Regions from separate parts of the Streptomyces sp. NPDC031100 genome, predicted to be linked through region 1. Evidence: riboswitches for the same ligand, from Rfam matches in the RefSeq annotation. Region 1 holds a riboswitch; the other holds the start of a gene.

The links. A riboswitch is a leader RNA that binds a small molecule or an ion and turns the genes downstream of it on or off. The one in region 1 is predicted to bind cobalamin.
Region 2: it holds a riboswitch for cobalamin, as region 1 does, so the genes downstream of both, ACZ5DS_RS00335 (cobalamin biosynthesis protein) here and ACZ5DS_RS12965 (ribonucleoside-diphosphate reductase subunit alpha) in region 1, are expected to answer to the same signal.

Annotation. Positions count from the first base shown of each region.
Region 1 covers NZ_JBVIGN010000004.1:236,554-243,934, reverse strand. The annotation lists gene ACZ5DS_RS12990 (carbohydrate ABC transporter permease) at 1-383, opposite strand, end outside; gene ACZ5DS_RS12985 (extracellular solute-binding protein) at 499-1,779, opposite strand; gene ACZ5DS_RS12980 (GntR family transcriptional regulator) at 2,192-2,956, shown strand; gene ACZ5DS_RS12975 (DUF3311 domain-containing protein) at 3,093-3,359, shown strand; gene mctP (monocarboxylate uptake permease MctP) at 3,356-4,966, shown strand; cobalamin riboswitch at 5,120-5,244, shown strand; gene ACZ5DS_RS12965 (ribonucleoside-diphosphate reductase subunit alpha) at 5,371-7,381, shown strand, end outside.
Region 2 covers NZ_JBVIGN010000001.1:62,240-69,620, forward strand. The annotation lists gene ACZ5DS_RS00320 (lysozyme) at 1-718, shown strand, start outside; gene ACZ5DS_RS00325 (inorganic phosphate transporter) at 862-2,115, shown strand; gene ACZ5DS_RS00330 (hypothetical protein) at 2,148-2,375, shown strand; cobalamin riboswitch at 2,549-2,687, shown strand; gene ACZ5DS_RS00335 (cobalamin biosynthesis protein) at 2,789-3,733, shown strand; gene ACZ5DS_RS00340 (cobyric acid synthase) at 3,730-5,238, shown strand; gene cobN (cobaltochelatase subunit CobN) at 5,235-7,381, shown strand, end outside.

The DNA of each region.
Region 1 (7,381 bases):
CGCTGCAGCAGCAGGGCCACGAGCATGCCGAGGACCATGGTGAAGATCACCGAGCCGGCCGCGAAGACGATCGTGCGCAGCACGACCTGCCAGAACTCGCCGTCTCCGAGCACCTTGGAGAAGTTGTCGAACCCGGCCGACTCGGGCGCCTGGAAGCCCCACAGCTGTGACTGGCCGAACTTCTGGAACGACAGGGTGACCAGCCGGACCAGGGGGTAGCCCATGACCAGGGCGAGGACGAGCAGACAGGGGGCGAGCAGCAGCCACGGCGTGGCCGGTCCGTCCGACCTGCGCGCTCGGCGTGGTCGGTCCGTGGGGCCCGGTGGCGGCGCCTGCCGCGGTGGCGGCACCTTTGCAGGGGTGGTCGTGTCTGCGGCACTCATCGCGCGCTCCTCAGCGGTCCCTCAAGCCGTGCGCGAGCGCACCCGCGCATGGTCGTACGGAAAGGCAGGGCCCCGCCCCGACATCCCCCCGGGGTCTCGGGGCCCTGCCTGAAGGTCACTTGGTGTTGATGACCTTGTCGATCGCGGCGTCCGCTTCCTTCGCGGCCGCCTCGACCGACTTCTTGCCGGTGCCGATGTTCTGCAGCATGGTCTGCAGGACCTGGGCCTTCTCGACCTGGCTCCAGCCGGGTGCCATCGGGACGAACCAGTTGGACTCGGCCGCGGTGGCCGGGACCGCGGTCGCCGGGTCGTTCTTGAGGGTGGCGAGGTCGGTCTTGTTGTTCGGCAGGTTGCCCTTGGCCATCAGACCCTTCTGGCCCGCAGGACCGGTGAAGGCGTTGATCCACTCGGCGGCCACGGCCTGGGCCTTGGACTTCACCGGGATGGCGAGGTCGGAGCCGCCGAGGAAGACCGGCATGTTCTTGCCGGACGGGCCGGGCATCACGAAGTTCTCGAGGTTGTCCTTCAGCTTGCCGGTCTTGTCGGCCTTCGGGTCGGCCGCGCTCGCGCCCTCCCAGGCCGCGCCGAAGATCATGGCGGACTTGCCCTGGCCGTAGACGATGTAACGGTCGGACTCGTCCTTGGTCTTGTCGCCGTGCATGTACTTGTCGACGATCGTCTTGAACTCGTTCAGGCCCTTGAGGGACTCGGGCGAGGAGAGGTCGGCCTTCCACTGGCCGCCCTCCTGCTTGGCGATGGAGCCGCCGGCGTCGTAGACGAAGGACATCGCCGCGTACCAGTCACGGGTGGGCTGGTACCAGGCGTTGAACTTGTCGCCCTGCTTCTTCTGGATCTTGTCCAGGTCGGCGGTGAGCTCGCTGTACGTCTTCGGAACGGCCTTGATGCCGGCCGAAGCGGCCACGTCCTTGCGCCAGTTGGCGACCCGGCCGCCGGCGTAGTAGGGCACGCCGTAGGTCTTGCCCTCGTAGGTCACCGAGGTCTTCAGGCCGTCCAGCCAGGCGGAGGAGCTGTCGAACTTGGCCGGGTCGACGGGCGCGAAGGCGCCCTTGACCATGTAGCCGAGCATCTCGCTGTTGCCCATCTCGACCACGTCGGGGGCCTTGTCGGTGGCGAGGACGGCGTCCAGCTTGGTGTTCTTGTCCGGCCAGCCGTAGTACTCGTGCTTGATCTTGATGCCGGGGTGGTTCTTCTGCACGGCGGCGTCCGCGGCCTTCACCAGGTCCGGCCAGTTGTTCTGGGCGTCGACGGTGAGCCAGACCGTCAGCTCCTTGGCGTCCGCCCCCTGCGCCTTGTTGTCGTCCTTGTCGTTGCCACACGCCGCGATGGAGACGACCATGCCCGCGATACCGATCGCGGCTGCCAGCTTGCGCTTCACGCCACCCTCCTCAGGGATGCCACAAACCCCCCTGCCTCCCCGCGGTGTCACGTCAACGCGCCGTACCGCCCTTGGGGCCGGGTCCTGGATCAATGGTGTAGACCAGTACGGGGAGCTTGGCCCAGACCAATAGGCCTGTCAAGGGTGTTCCGACAGGGGCCGGGCGTCCGTGATGCGACCGAGATATGCAGGGACCTTTCATTGCGCAAGCGGCAGATCGGACGATCGCGTTCCGGTGGACCACACACCCTCCACACCCCCATGGACTAGACCAACCGGGAGCGCGAAGATAGAGGGAGGAGATCACGGCGCGTGCGGGTGGACCCCTGCCCCACGAAGCCGTGCCACGATGTGAGCCGGGGCCGATGGGACTGTCGGTCGCTTTCGGCATCCGGAGCCGGGAAGGCAGAGCATGAGCACCGACGTCAGCAGCGCGGAGAACGAGGCCGGCGCGACTGTCCGTACCGCCCGCGTGCCCAAGTACTACCACCTGAAGAAGCACCTTCTGGACCTGACGGAGACGCAGGCGCCGGGCACTCCCGTCCCGCCCGAGCGGACGCTGGCGGCCGAGTTCGACACCTCCCGCACCACCGTCCGGCAGGCCCTGCAGGAACTGGTCGTCGAGGGCCGGCTCGAGCGGATCCAGGGCAAGGGCACCTTCGTCGCCAAGCCGAAGGTCTCGCAGGCGCTGCAGCTCACCTCGTACACCGAGGACATGCGCGCCCAGGGCCTTGAGCCCACCTCGCAACTGCTGGACGTCGGCTACATCACCGCCGACGACCGGCTCGCCGAACTGCTCGGCATGACGGCCGGCGGGCGCGTGCTGCGCATCGAGCGACTGCGCATGGCCAACGGCGAGCCGATGGCCATCGAGACCACCCACCTGTCCGCCAAGCGCTTCCCGGCCCTCAGGCGGTCGCTCGTGAAGTACACGTCTCTCTACACCGCGCTGGCCGAGGTGTACGACGTCCATCTCGCCGAGGCCGAGGAGACCATCGAGACCTCGCTGGCCACCCCGCGCGAGGCAGGCCTGCTCGGCACCGACGTGGGCCTGCCGATGCTCATGCTGTCCCGCCACTCGCTGGACCGGGAGGGCAATCCCGTGGAGTGGGTGCGCTCGGTCTACCGAGGCGACCGGTACAAGTTCGTGGCGAGGCTCAAGCGCCCCCAGGACTGAGCCGAGTTGGCGTCTTCACGCCACACCCCCGAAATCGACATACCGTTATGCGGACGAGGTCTTCCGCTGCCGCGACACCGTCACCTAGATTGCCTGCGCATTACAACAGGTGATCAGCGAGGGGACGGAACGTGGCATGTCCGAAACACCTGAAGTGAGACCACCGGTCGTGACACCGGTCCGCGTGATCATCGGTCTGTGTCTCGTCGCGCCCTTCGTGGCGATGCTGTGGGTGGGCTCGTACGGCAAGAAGGATCCGGCGCTCATCGGGATCCCGTTCTTCTACTGGTACCAGATGCTGTGGGTCGTCATCTCCACCGCCCTCACGATGATCGCGTACAAGCTGTGGCAGCGTGACCAGAACGCCCGCAGGGCCACGCAGAACGAGGGGGCGGCCCGATGAAGGACGGCGTCAACGGCGTCGCGCTCGGCGTCTTCATCTTCTTCTTCCTGGCCGTCACGGTCATGGGCTTCCTCGCGGCGCGCTGGCGCCGGGCCGACGACGAGCACTCCCTGGACGAATGGGGCCTGGGCGGACGGTCGTTCGGCACCTGGATCACCTGGTTCCTGCTCGGCGGCGACCTGTACACGGCGTACACCTTCGTCGCCGTACCGGCGGCGATCTACGCGGCGGGCGCGGCCGGCTTCTTCGCGGTGCCGTACACGATCCTGGTCTACCCGCTGATCTTCACGTTCCTGCCCCGCCTGTGGTCGGTCTCGCACCGCCACGGCTACGTCACGACCTCGGACTTCGTGCGCGGCCGCTTCGGCTCCAAGGGCCTGTCGCTGGCCGTGGCGGTCACCGGCATCCTGGCGACGATGCCCTACATCGCGCTCCAGCTCGTCGGCATCCAGGCCGTGCTGGACGTGATGGGCGTCGGCGGCGGCGAGAACACCAACTGGTTCGTCAAGGACCTGCCGCTGCTCATAGCCTTCGGCGTGCTGGCCGCGTACACCTACTCCTCGGGTCTGCGGGCGCCCGCGCTGATCGCGTTCGTGAAGGACACGCTGATCTACATCGTCATCGCGGTGGCGATCATCTACATCCCGATCAAGCTGGGCGGGTTCGACCACATCTTCGCCAAGGCCGGCGACAAGTTCACGGCGGCGGGTGCGGGCGGTCTCGTACCGGCCCCCGCGGGCCAGTGGACGTACGCCACGCTGGCGCTCGGCTCGGCGCTCGCGCTGTTCATGTACCCGCACTCGATCACCGCGACGCTGTCCTCCCGCAGCCGTGAGGTGATCCGGCGCAACACCACGATCCTGCCGCTGTACTCGCTGATGCTGGGCCTGCTGGCCCTCCTCGGCTTCATGGCGATCGCGGCCGGGGTGAAGGTCTCCAACAACCAGCTGGCGATCCCGCAGTTGTTCGAGGACATGTTCCCCAACTGGTTCGCGGGCGTGGCCTTCGCGGCGATCGGCATCGGCGCCCTCGTGCCCGCGGCCATCATGTCCATCGCGGCGGCGAACCTCTTCACCCGCAACATCTACAAGGACTTCATCAAGCCCGACGCCACGGCCGAGCAGGAGACCCGGGTCTCCAAGCTCGTCTCGCTGCTGGTGAAGGTGGGCGCGCTGGTCTTCGTCCTGACGATGGACAAGACGGTCGCCATCAACTTCCAGCTGCTGGGCGGCATCTGGATCCTGCAGACCTTCCCGGCCCTGGTCGGCGGCCTCTTCACGCGCTGGCTCCACCGCTGGGCGCTGCTCGCCGGCTGGGCGGTCGGCATGGTCTACGGCACGCTCGCCGCGTACGGGATCGCCTCCCCGACGAACCCGGCACAGAAGCACTTCGGCGGCAACGCCAAGGAGATCCCGGGCATCGGGGAGATCGGTTACATCGGCCTGACGGCGTTCGTCCTCAACGTCGTGGTCACCGTGGTCCTCACCCTCGTCCTGAGGGCCGTGAAGGCCCCCGAGGGCCTGGACGAGACCAGGCCGGAGGACTACACGGCGGACGCGGGCGAGCCGGGGGTCCAGGTGGAACTGACCCCGACGGCAACACCCTAGGGAGCGCACAACCCGCAGCGGGCCGCCGGCATCGAGCAACAACGGCGGCCCGTTCTCATGCCTCCCGCCATACACAAGTTGACGCTCTGAAGCCACCACGACACACAACAGACACAACATCTGGGGGTGACACCACGACCCGGCACTAGATGTATGCTCATCCTCGCTGTCGCCGCAGGGGAATCCGGTGCGAATCCGGAACTGTCCCGCAACGGTGTACTTGCGTGCATCCGCACGCCTGTGTCAGTCCGAGGACCTGCCGGCAGCGTGCGCCCGGCCGTCCGGTCCGGGTGCCTTCAGACGTCCGGGCCTCGTGGAGTGGGCCGGTGGACGCGACGCCGTGTGCGCTCGTGCTGCCCCCTGCCCTCCGCAAGGCCCCCGTGCCGAGCGAGGGAGAGCCCCACGTGACCATCGCGCCAGCCGACCCGGCTTCAGCCATCGAGGCCATCGAAGCCCCGGTGGAGACCGACGGTCCCGGTGCCGCGCTGCTGCGGACCCTGACCGAGCTGACCGCCGACCTCCCCGACGCCGACCCCGGCCGGGTCGCCGCGGCCGCGCTGCGGGGCCGGTCCGCTCGCGCGGACGAGACGGAGCTGCGCGAGCTGGCCACCGAGGCGGCCGCCGGACTCATCTCCGAGGACCCCGCCTACTCGCGGCTGGCCGCCCGGCTGCTGACCCTCTCCATCCGCGCCGAGGCCGCCTCGCAGGGCGTGACGTCCTTCACCGAGTCCGTGGCCGTGGGACACCGGGAAGGGCTCGTCGCCGACCGGACCGCCGAGTTCGTGCGGCTGCACGCGGAGCGCCTCGACGCACTGGTCGACGCGGACGCCGACGACCGCTTCGGCTACTTCGGCCTGCGCACCCTGCACAGCCGCTACCTGCTCCGGCACCCGATCACCCGCAAGGTGATCGAGACGCCCCAGCACTTCATGCTCCGGGTGGCGAGCGGCCTCGCCGAGGACGACACCGCCCGCGCACTGGACGAAGTCGCCGCGCTCTACGGGCTCATGAGCCGCCTCGACTACCTGCCCTCCTCCCCCACGCTCTTCAACTCCGGCACGCGGCACCCCCAGATGTCGTCCTGCTACCTCCTCGACTCCCCCCTGGACGAGCTGGACTCCATCTACGACCGCTACCACCAGGTCGCCCGCCTCTCCAAGCACGCCGGCGGCATCGGTCTGTCGTACTCCCGGATCCGCAGCCGTGGTTCGCTGATCCGCGGCACCAACGGGCACTCCAACGGCATCGTCCCGTTCCTGAAGACCCTGGACGCCTCCGTCGCCGCCGTGAACCAGGGCGGCCGGCGCAAGGGCGCGGCCGCGGTGTACCTGGAGACCTGGCACTCCGACATCGAGGAGTTCCTGGAGCTGCGCGACAACACCGGTGAGGACGCCCGCCGTACGCACAACCTCAACCTGGCGCACTGGATCCCGGACGAGTTCATGCGCCGGGTCAACCTGGACGAGCAGTGGTCGCTGTTCTCCCCGGCGGACGTGCCGGAGCTGGTCGACGTGTGGGGCGCGGAGTTCGACGCGGCCTACCGCAAGGCGGAGGCGGCGGGGCTCGCGAAGAAGACCATCCCGGCCCGCGACCTGTACGGCCGGATGATGCGTACCCTCGCGCAGACCGGCAACGGCTGGATGACCTTCAAGGACGCCGCCAACCGGACGGCCAACCAGACGGCCCTGCCGGGCCATGTCGTCCACTCCTCCAACCTCTGCACGGAGATTCTGGAGGTCACGGACGACGGCGAGACGGCGGTCTGCAACCTGGGTTCGGTGAACCTGGGCGCGTTCGTCGCAGGCGGCGACATCGACTGGGAGCGGCTGGACGAGACGGTCCGCACCGCCGTCACCTTCCTCGACCGCGTCGTCGACATCAACTTCTACCCGACCGAGCAGGCGGGCCGGTCGAACGCCAAGTGGCGGCCCGTCGGCCTCGGCGCCATGGGTCTGCAGGACGTCTTCTTCAAGCTGCGTCTGCCCTTCGACTCGGACGAGGCCAAGGCCCTGTCCACGCGGATCGCCGAGCGCATCATGCTCGCCGCGTACGAGGCCTCCGCCGACCTCGCCGAGCGCAGCGGCCCGCTGCCGGCCTGGGAGAAGACCCGTACCGCCCAGGGTGTCCTGCACCCCGACCATTTCCCGGGCGTTCGCCTGACCTGGCCGGAGCGCTGGGCGGCCCTGCGCGAGCGGATCGCCGCGGTCGGCATGCGCAACTCGCTGCTGCTCGCCATCGCGCCGACCGCCACCATCGCCTCCATCGCGGGCGTGTACGAGTGCATCGAGCCGCAGGTCTCCAACCTGTTCAAGCGCGAGACGCTGTCCGGCGAGTTCCTGCAGGTCAACTCCTACCTGGTGCAGGACCTCAAGGAGCTGGGCGTCTGGGACGCGCGCACCCGCGAGGCGCTGCGCG
Region 2 (7,381 bases), on a different contig from region 1:
CCAGGCCGCGACGGCGGGGCCGCCGATGTACGCGGCGGACCCGCTCCGCGGGCAGGACGTGTCGTCGGCGTACCCGGCGGGCTCGCTCCGCGGGCAGGACGTGTCCTCGCACCAGGAGCACGTCGACTGGCCGTCCGCCCGCTCGGACGGCGCCCGGTTCGCCTACGTCAAGGCGACCGAGTCCACGACCTACCGCAACCCCTACTTCGACCGGCAGTACGGCGGCGCGCGCCGGGCGGGCCTGGTCCGCGGCGCGTACCACTTCGCCCGGCCGGACCGGTCCCCGGGCGCCGAGCAGGCCGCGTACTTCGTGCGGCACGGCGGCGACTGGCGGGCGGACGGCTGGACGCTGCCGCCGGCGCTCGACATCGAGTACAACCCGTACGACAAGGACCACAGGTGCTACGGGCTGGGCTGGAAGCGGATGGTCGACTGGATCCGGTCCTTCAGCGACGAGGTCGACCGGAAGACCGGCCGCCGCCCGGTGATCTACACCACCGCCCGCTGGTGGAAGGCCTGCACGGGCAACAGCCGCGCCTTCGCCTCGGACCACCCCTTGTGGATCGCCCGGCACGGCACATCGGACCCGGGGTCGCTGCCGGGCGGCTGGTCGGACTGGACCTTCTGGCAGTACGGCACCGAGGGCGGCCTGCCGGGTGACCAGAATCTCTTCGAGGGGCCGCCGAGCCGGCTGCGGGCCTTCGCGCGGGGCCGGTAGCCAAGGGGCGCTTGGGGCGTCGACCCTGAAGGCAATCCCAATCCCCCGTTGACGACACCCTGACGCCCGCCCCAGTTCACCTTCCGTTCATCCAGGTTGCCTACGGTCCAACGGCCGATGACCTCTAACGATTGCCTGGGTAAATGGAAAGCTTCTCGCTGATCCTCGCGATTGTGGTGGTAACCGCACTCGCGTTTGATTTCACGAACGGTTTCCACGACACCGCCAACGCGATGGCCACGACCATCTCGACCGGCGCCCTCAAGCCCAAGATCGCGGTGGCCATGTCCGCCGCCCTCAACCTTGTGGGAGCTTTCCTCTCCGTGGAGGTCGCCAACACGATCTCCAAGGGTCTCGTCGACGAGACCGGCATACGTCCCGAGGTCATATTCGCCGCCTTGGTCGGCGCGATCCTCTGGAACCTGCTGACCTGGCTGGTGGGACTGCCCTCCAGCTCCTCGCACGCCCTGATGGGCGGCCTGGTCGGCGCCACCGTCGCCTCCGCAGGCTTCGGTGCCGTCCACGGTGACGTGCTCGTCACCAAGGTGCTGCTCCCGGCGGTCGCCGCCCCGATCGTGGCCGGTCTCGCGGCGATGCTCGCCACCCGGTTCTCCTACGGCATCGACAAGAACGCCGACAGCGAGGCCACCCGCAAGGGCTACCGCGCCGGCCAGATCGCCTCCGCCGGCCTGGTCTCCCTCGCCCACGGCACCAACGACGCCCAGAAGACGATGGGCATCATCACCCTCGCCCTGGTCGCCGGCGGCTCCCTCGCCCCCGGCTCCAACCCTCCCACCTGGGTCATCCTCTCCGCGGGTCTGGCCATCGCGCTAGGCACCTACATCGGCGGCTGGCGCATCATCCGCACCATGGGCAAGGGCCTGACCGACCTGGAGCCGCGCCAGGGCTTCGCCGCCCAGACCAGCGCGGCCACGGCCATCCTGGCCTCCTCCCACCTCGGCTTCTCCCTCTCCACCACCCACGTCGTCTCCGGCTCGGTGATGGGTGCGGGCCTGGGCCGCAAGGGCGGTGTGGTCCGCTGGTCCACCGCGACCCGCATGTTCGTCGCCTGGGCGCTGACCCTCCCGGCCGCCGCGCTGGTCGGCGCGGGCGCCGAGTCCGTCACGGACCTGGGTGACTGGGGCACCGCACTCGTCGCCGTCTTCCTGGTCGGCGCCAGCGCCGCGATCTGGAAGATCTCCCGCCGCGAGGTCGTCGACCACACCAACGTCAACGCCGTCGACGGCACCGCCGAGCCGGCCGGCGTGGTGACCACCGCCATCGCCGCGGTGACCCCGCCCCCCGCGGGCACCGTCACCGAGGACCTCACGGCCACCATCCCGGCCCAGACCGCCGCCGAACCGGCTCCGGCGACCCCGCCGGCCGCCACGGTCTGACCCCGAACCCGGACTCTGAAGGAAGCATCCCCATGAAGATCGACTGGGCGGCCCTCGGCTCCGTCTTCGGCGTCAGCCTCGCCGTGACCATGGGCCTGGTGGCCCTGTTCACCCTCGGCGTCACCGCGCTCGCCCGCCGGGAGAAGGCCGCGGCCCAGGGCAACTCCGCGGCGCTGGCCGTGACGAGCGCGTACGTCTGCTTCGCCGCCTGTGCGGCCGCGGTGGCGTACGGGATCCATCTGATCGTGGCGAAGGCCTGACGCCCGAGCGCACATCCTCCGCATCCGCCCTGCCGGTCCGGCGTGTTCAGCCGACCGGCAGGGCGGACGTGTGTCCGGGACGGGGTCCCACAGGGCCGTTCCACCCCGCCCGAAACAGCCGCGGTGTGGGCCTCAGCACAGTCCGGCGTCCCAGGTCAAAGGCAAGTTGACGGCCCTTCCGGGGGCGTGGTGGACTGCCCACGCCATGTACGGCGGCAGGAGAGGAAGCCGGTGCGAATCCGGCGCGGTCCCGCCACTGTCACCGGGGAAGGAATCCCGGGAGCCAGGAACTCTCACCGCCGGTCTCGTCGAACCAGGGCGCGGACACCCTGAGTGAGGACATATCGCCATGCGCGGCTGCCGTTCGAGGTTCAGTAACCGGGCCCTGCCTGCCCCCACGGCCGGCTGAGCCGATGGGTGCCGATCGCTCCTACGCGTACGGCGCCGCCGCCGGCCTTCTCGGCGACCTGCTCCTCGGTGACCCTCGCCGGGGGCATCCGGTCGCCGTGTTCGGGCGGACGGCCGCAGCCGTGGAACGCGCACTGTGGCACGACCACCGCGGCTGGGGTGCGCTGCACACCGCCGTGTGCGCCGGCGGAGCCGTCGCTCTGGGCGCCGCCGCCGAACGCGCCGTGCGCCGCTCCCCTGTCGCCTCCGTCGCGCTGACCGCCGCCGCCACCTGGGCCGTGGTCGGGGGCACTTCGCTCGCGAGGGAGGCGCGGACCGTCGGACGCGCCCTGGAGGCCGGGGACGTCGAGGCCGCACGGGCGCGGCTGCCGCATCTGTGCGGACGGGATCCGCAGGCCCTCGACGCCGACGGGATCGCCCGGGCGGTCGTGGAGTCCGTCGCCGAGAACACCTCCGACGCCGTCGTGGGCGCGCTGGTGTGGGGTGCCGTGGGCGGGGTGCCCGGGCTGCTCGGGTTCCGGGCCGTCAACACCCTGGACGCGATGGTGGGGCACAAGTCGGCCCGCCACCGCCGCTACGGCTGGGCCTCGGCCCGGCTGGACGACGTCGCGGGGTGGCCGGGGGCGCGGCTGACCGCCGTACTCGCCGCCGCGGCCGGCCCCGACCCCCGCGGCGCCGTGCGCGCCTGGCGGGCCGACGCACGCAAGCATCCGAGCCCCAACGCCGGGCCCGTCGAAGCCTCGTTCGCGGGTGCCCTCGGCGTGCGGCTGGGCGGGACGCTCTCCTACGGCGGGCGCGTCGAACACCGGCCCGTGCTGGGCGGGGGCGCCGGACGGGCCGTCCGGGTCACCGACATCGACCGGGCGGTACGGCTCTCCCGCCGCGTCGGCCTGCTCGCGCTCGGCGTCACGCTCGCTGCGCGCCGACTCGTGAAGGGACGTGGGAAGTGAACGGTGGTCTCCTCGTCGCCGGCACCACCTCCGACGCCGGCAAGAGCGTCGTGACGGCCGGGATCTGCCGGTGGCTGGTGCGCCAGGGCGTGAAGGTGGCGCCCTTCAAGGCGCAGAACATGTCCCTCAACTCCTTCGTCACGCGCGAGGGTGCCGAGATCGGGCGGGCGCAGGCGATGCAGGCCCAGGCCTGCCGGGTCGAGCCGACCGCGCTGATGAATCCCGTGCTGCTCAAGCCCGGTGGGGAACAGAGCAGTCAAGTGGTGCTGCTCGGGAAGCCCGTGGGCGAGCTGAGCGCACGCGGGTATCACGGGGGGCGCCAGCAGCAGCTCCTCGGCACCGTGCTGGAGTGTCTCGCCGAGTTGCGGGGCACGTATGACGCGGTGATCTGTGAGGGGGCCGGTTCGCCCGCGGAGATCAATCTGCGGCGGACCGACATCGTGAACATGGGGATCGCGCGGAACGCCCGGCTCCCTGTGCTTGTCGTCGGCGACATCGACCGCGGCGGCGTCTTCGCCTCCTTCTTCGGGACGGTCGCCCTGCTCTCGCCCGAGGACCAGGAGCTGGTGGCCGGCTTCCTGGTGAACAAGTTCCGCGGCGACGTCACTCTGCTGGAGCCGGGGTTGGACATGCTGCACGGGCTCACCGGGCGGCACACGTACGGCGTCCTGCCCTTCCAGCACGGGCTCGGCATCGACGAGGAGGACGGACTGCGAGTCTCCCTCCGTGGGACGGTACGCGAGTCGAACACCGCCCCGCCGGTCGGCGAGGACGTGCTGCGGGTGGCGGTGTGCGCCATCCCGCTCATGTCCAACTTCACCGACGTGGACGCACTCGCCGCCGAACCGGGTGTCGTGGTGCGGTTCGTGGACCGGCCGGAGGAGCTGGCGGACGCGGACCTCGTGGTGATCCCGGGGACTCGGGGGACGGTCAAGGCCCTCGCGTGGCTGCGGGAGCGGGGGCTCGCGGACGCCCTCGTCAGAAGGGCCGCGGAAGGACGCCCGGTCCTCGGCATCTGCGGCGGCTTCCAGATCCTCGGCGAACACATCGAGGACGAGGTCGAGTCGCGCGCCGGTCAGGTGCGGGGCCTCGGGGTACTCCCGGTGCGCGTGCGGTTCGCCCGCGAGAAGACCCTCACCCGGCCGACCGGGGAAGCCCTCGGCGAGCACGTCGAGGGGTACGAGATCCATCACGGAGTCGCCGAAGTAACCGGCGGCGAAGCCTTCCTGGACGGCTGCCGGGTCGGCCAGACCTGGGGCACGCACTGGCACGGCTCCCTGGAGTCGGACGGTTTCCGGCGGGCCTTCCTGCGCGAGGTGGCCGCCGCCGCGGGCCGCCGCTTCGTGCCGGCCCCCGACACCTCGTTCGCCGCGCTGCGCGAGGAGCAGCTCGACCGGCTCGGCGACCTGATCGAACAGCACGCGGACACCGACGCGCTCTGGCGGCTCATCGAGTCGGGCGCGCCGCAAGGACTGCCTTTCATTCCACCGGGAGCGCCTGCATGAGCACAGTGTTGTTGTTGTCGACCGCCGACACCGATCTGCTGGCGGCCCGGGCCTCCGGCGCGGCGTACCGGATCGGCAATCCGACCCGGGTCGACGTGGCCGGCGAGCTGCCCGGCCTTGTCGAGGGCGCGGACATCGCCGTCGTACGGCTGCTGGGCGGCAAGCGTGCCTGGGAGGACGGGCTGGCCGCGCTGCGGGCGTCCGGTGTGCCGACCGTGCTGCTGGGCGGCGAGGCCGTGCCGGACGCCGAGCTGATGGCCGAGTCCTCCGTCCCGGCGGGTGTCGTGGCGGAGGCCCTGAAGTACCTGGTCGAGGGCGGGCCCGACAACCTGACCGAGCTGGCCCGGTTCCTGTCCGACACCGTGCTGCTGACCGGCGAGGGGTTCGAGGAGCCCCGGAAGATGCCGGAGTACGGGGTGCACGGCTCGTACGGGATCCGGGACGGCCGCCCCACCGTCGGCGTGCTCTTCTACCGGGCGCACGAGCTGAGCGGCAACACCGCCTTCGTGGACACGCTGTGCGCGGCGATCGAGGCGCAGGGTGCCAACGCGCTTCCCGTGTACTGCGGTTCGCTGCGCGGTGCGGACGCCGGGCTGTACGAGCTGCTGGGCCGGGCCGACGCCCTGGTCGCCACCGTCCTCGCGGCCGGCGGTACGCATGCCTCGCAGGCCTCGGCGGGCGGCGACGAGGAGGCCTGGGACATCGGGGCCCTCGCCGACCTCGACGTGCCCGTTCTGCAGGGCCTCTGCCTGACCTCCTCCAAGAATGCCTGGGAGGAGTCCGACGCGGCCCTGTCCCCCATGGACGCGGCGATGCAGGTGGCGATCCCGGAGTTCGACGGCCGGCTGATCACCGTGCCGTTCTCCTTCAAGGAGCAGGGCCCGGACGAGGTCCCGGTGTACGTCGCCGACCCGGAGCGAGCCGGGCGGGTGGCCGGGATCGCCGTACGGCACGCCCGGCTCAAGCACAAGGCGAACGCCGACAAGAAGCTCGCGCTCGTCTTCACCGCGTACCCGACCAAGCACTCGCGCGTCGGCAACGCCGTCGGCCTCGACACCCCCGCCTCGGCGGTGCGCGTCCTGGACGCCCTGAAGGAAGCCGGCTACGGACTCACCGACTACCCCGACAACGGCGACGAGTTGATCCACCGGCTCATCGAGGCCGGCGGGCACGACGTGGAGTGGCTGACGGAGGACCAGCTGGCCGCAGCGCCCGCGCGGGTGCCGCTCGCCGACTACCGGGCCTGGTTCGAGAAGCTCGACCCCGAGCTGCGGGACGCGATGCTGGAAGCGTGGGGCGAGCCGCCGGGCAGCCTGTACGTGGACGGCGAGGACATCGTCCTGGCCTCCCTGCAGTTCGGGAACGTCGTCGTGATGATCCAGCCGCCGCGCGGCTTCGGCGAGAACCCGATCGCGATCTACCACGACCCCGACATGCCGCCCTCGCACCACTACATGGCGGCCTACCGCTGGCTGGAGAACAGTTTCGGCGCCGACGCGATCGTGCACATGGGCAAGCACGGCACGATGGAGTGGCTGCCGGGCAAGGGGCTGGGGCTGTCGCGCGGGTGTGCGCCGGACGCCGTCCTCGGTGACCTGCCGCTCGTCTACCCGTTCATCGTCAACGACCCCGGCGAGGGCACCCAGGCCAAGCGGCGCGGGCACGCCACGGTGGTCGACCACCTCGTACCGCCGATGGCGCGTGCCGACACCTACGGCGACCTGGCCAAGCTGGAGCAGCTGCTGGACGAGTACGCACTCGTCTCCGACCTGGACCCGGCGAAGGCCCCGGCCGTGCGGGCGCAGATCTGGACGCTGGTCAAGGCGGCCGAGCTGCACCACGACCTGCATGTGGACGAGCAGCCGGAGGACGACGACTTCGACGAGTTCGTCATGCACATCGACGGCTATCTGTGCGAGATCAAGGACGTGCAGATCCGTGACGGCCTGCACATCCTCGGCGGCGGCCCGGTCGCCGAGCCGCGCGTGAACCTGGTCCTCGCCGTGCTGCGCGCCTCCCAGGTGTGGGGCGGGCAGGCGAACGCGCTGCCGGGGCTGCGGGCCTCACTGGCGGCCCATTTCGGGCTCGTCGAGAAAGAGCTGCTGGCCGAGCCGGGCGCGCCGGTGAAGGTGCCGGTCGAGCT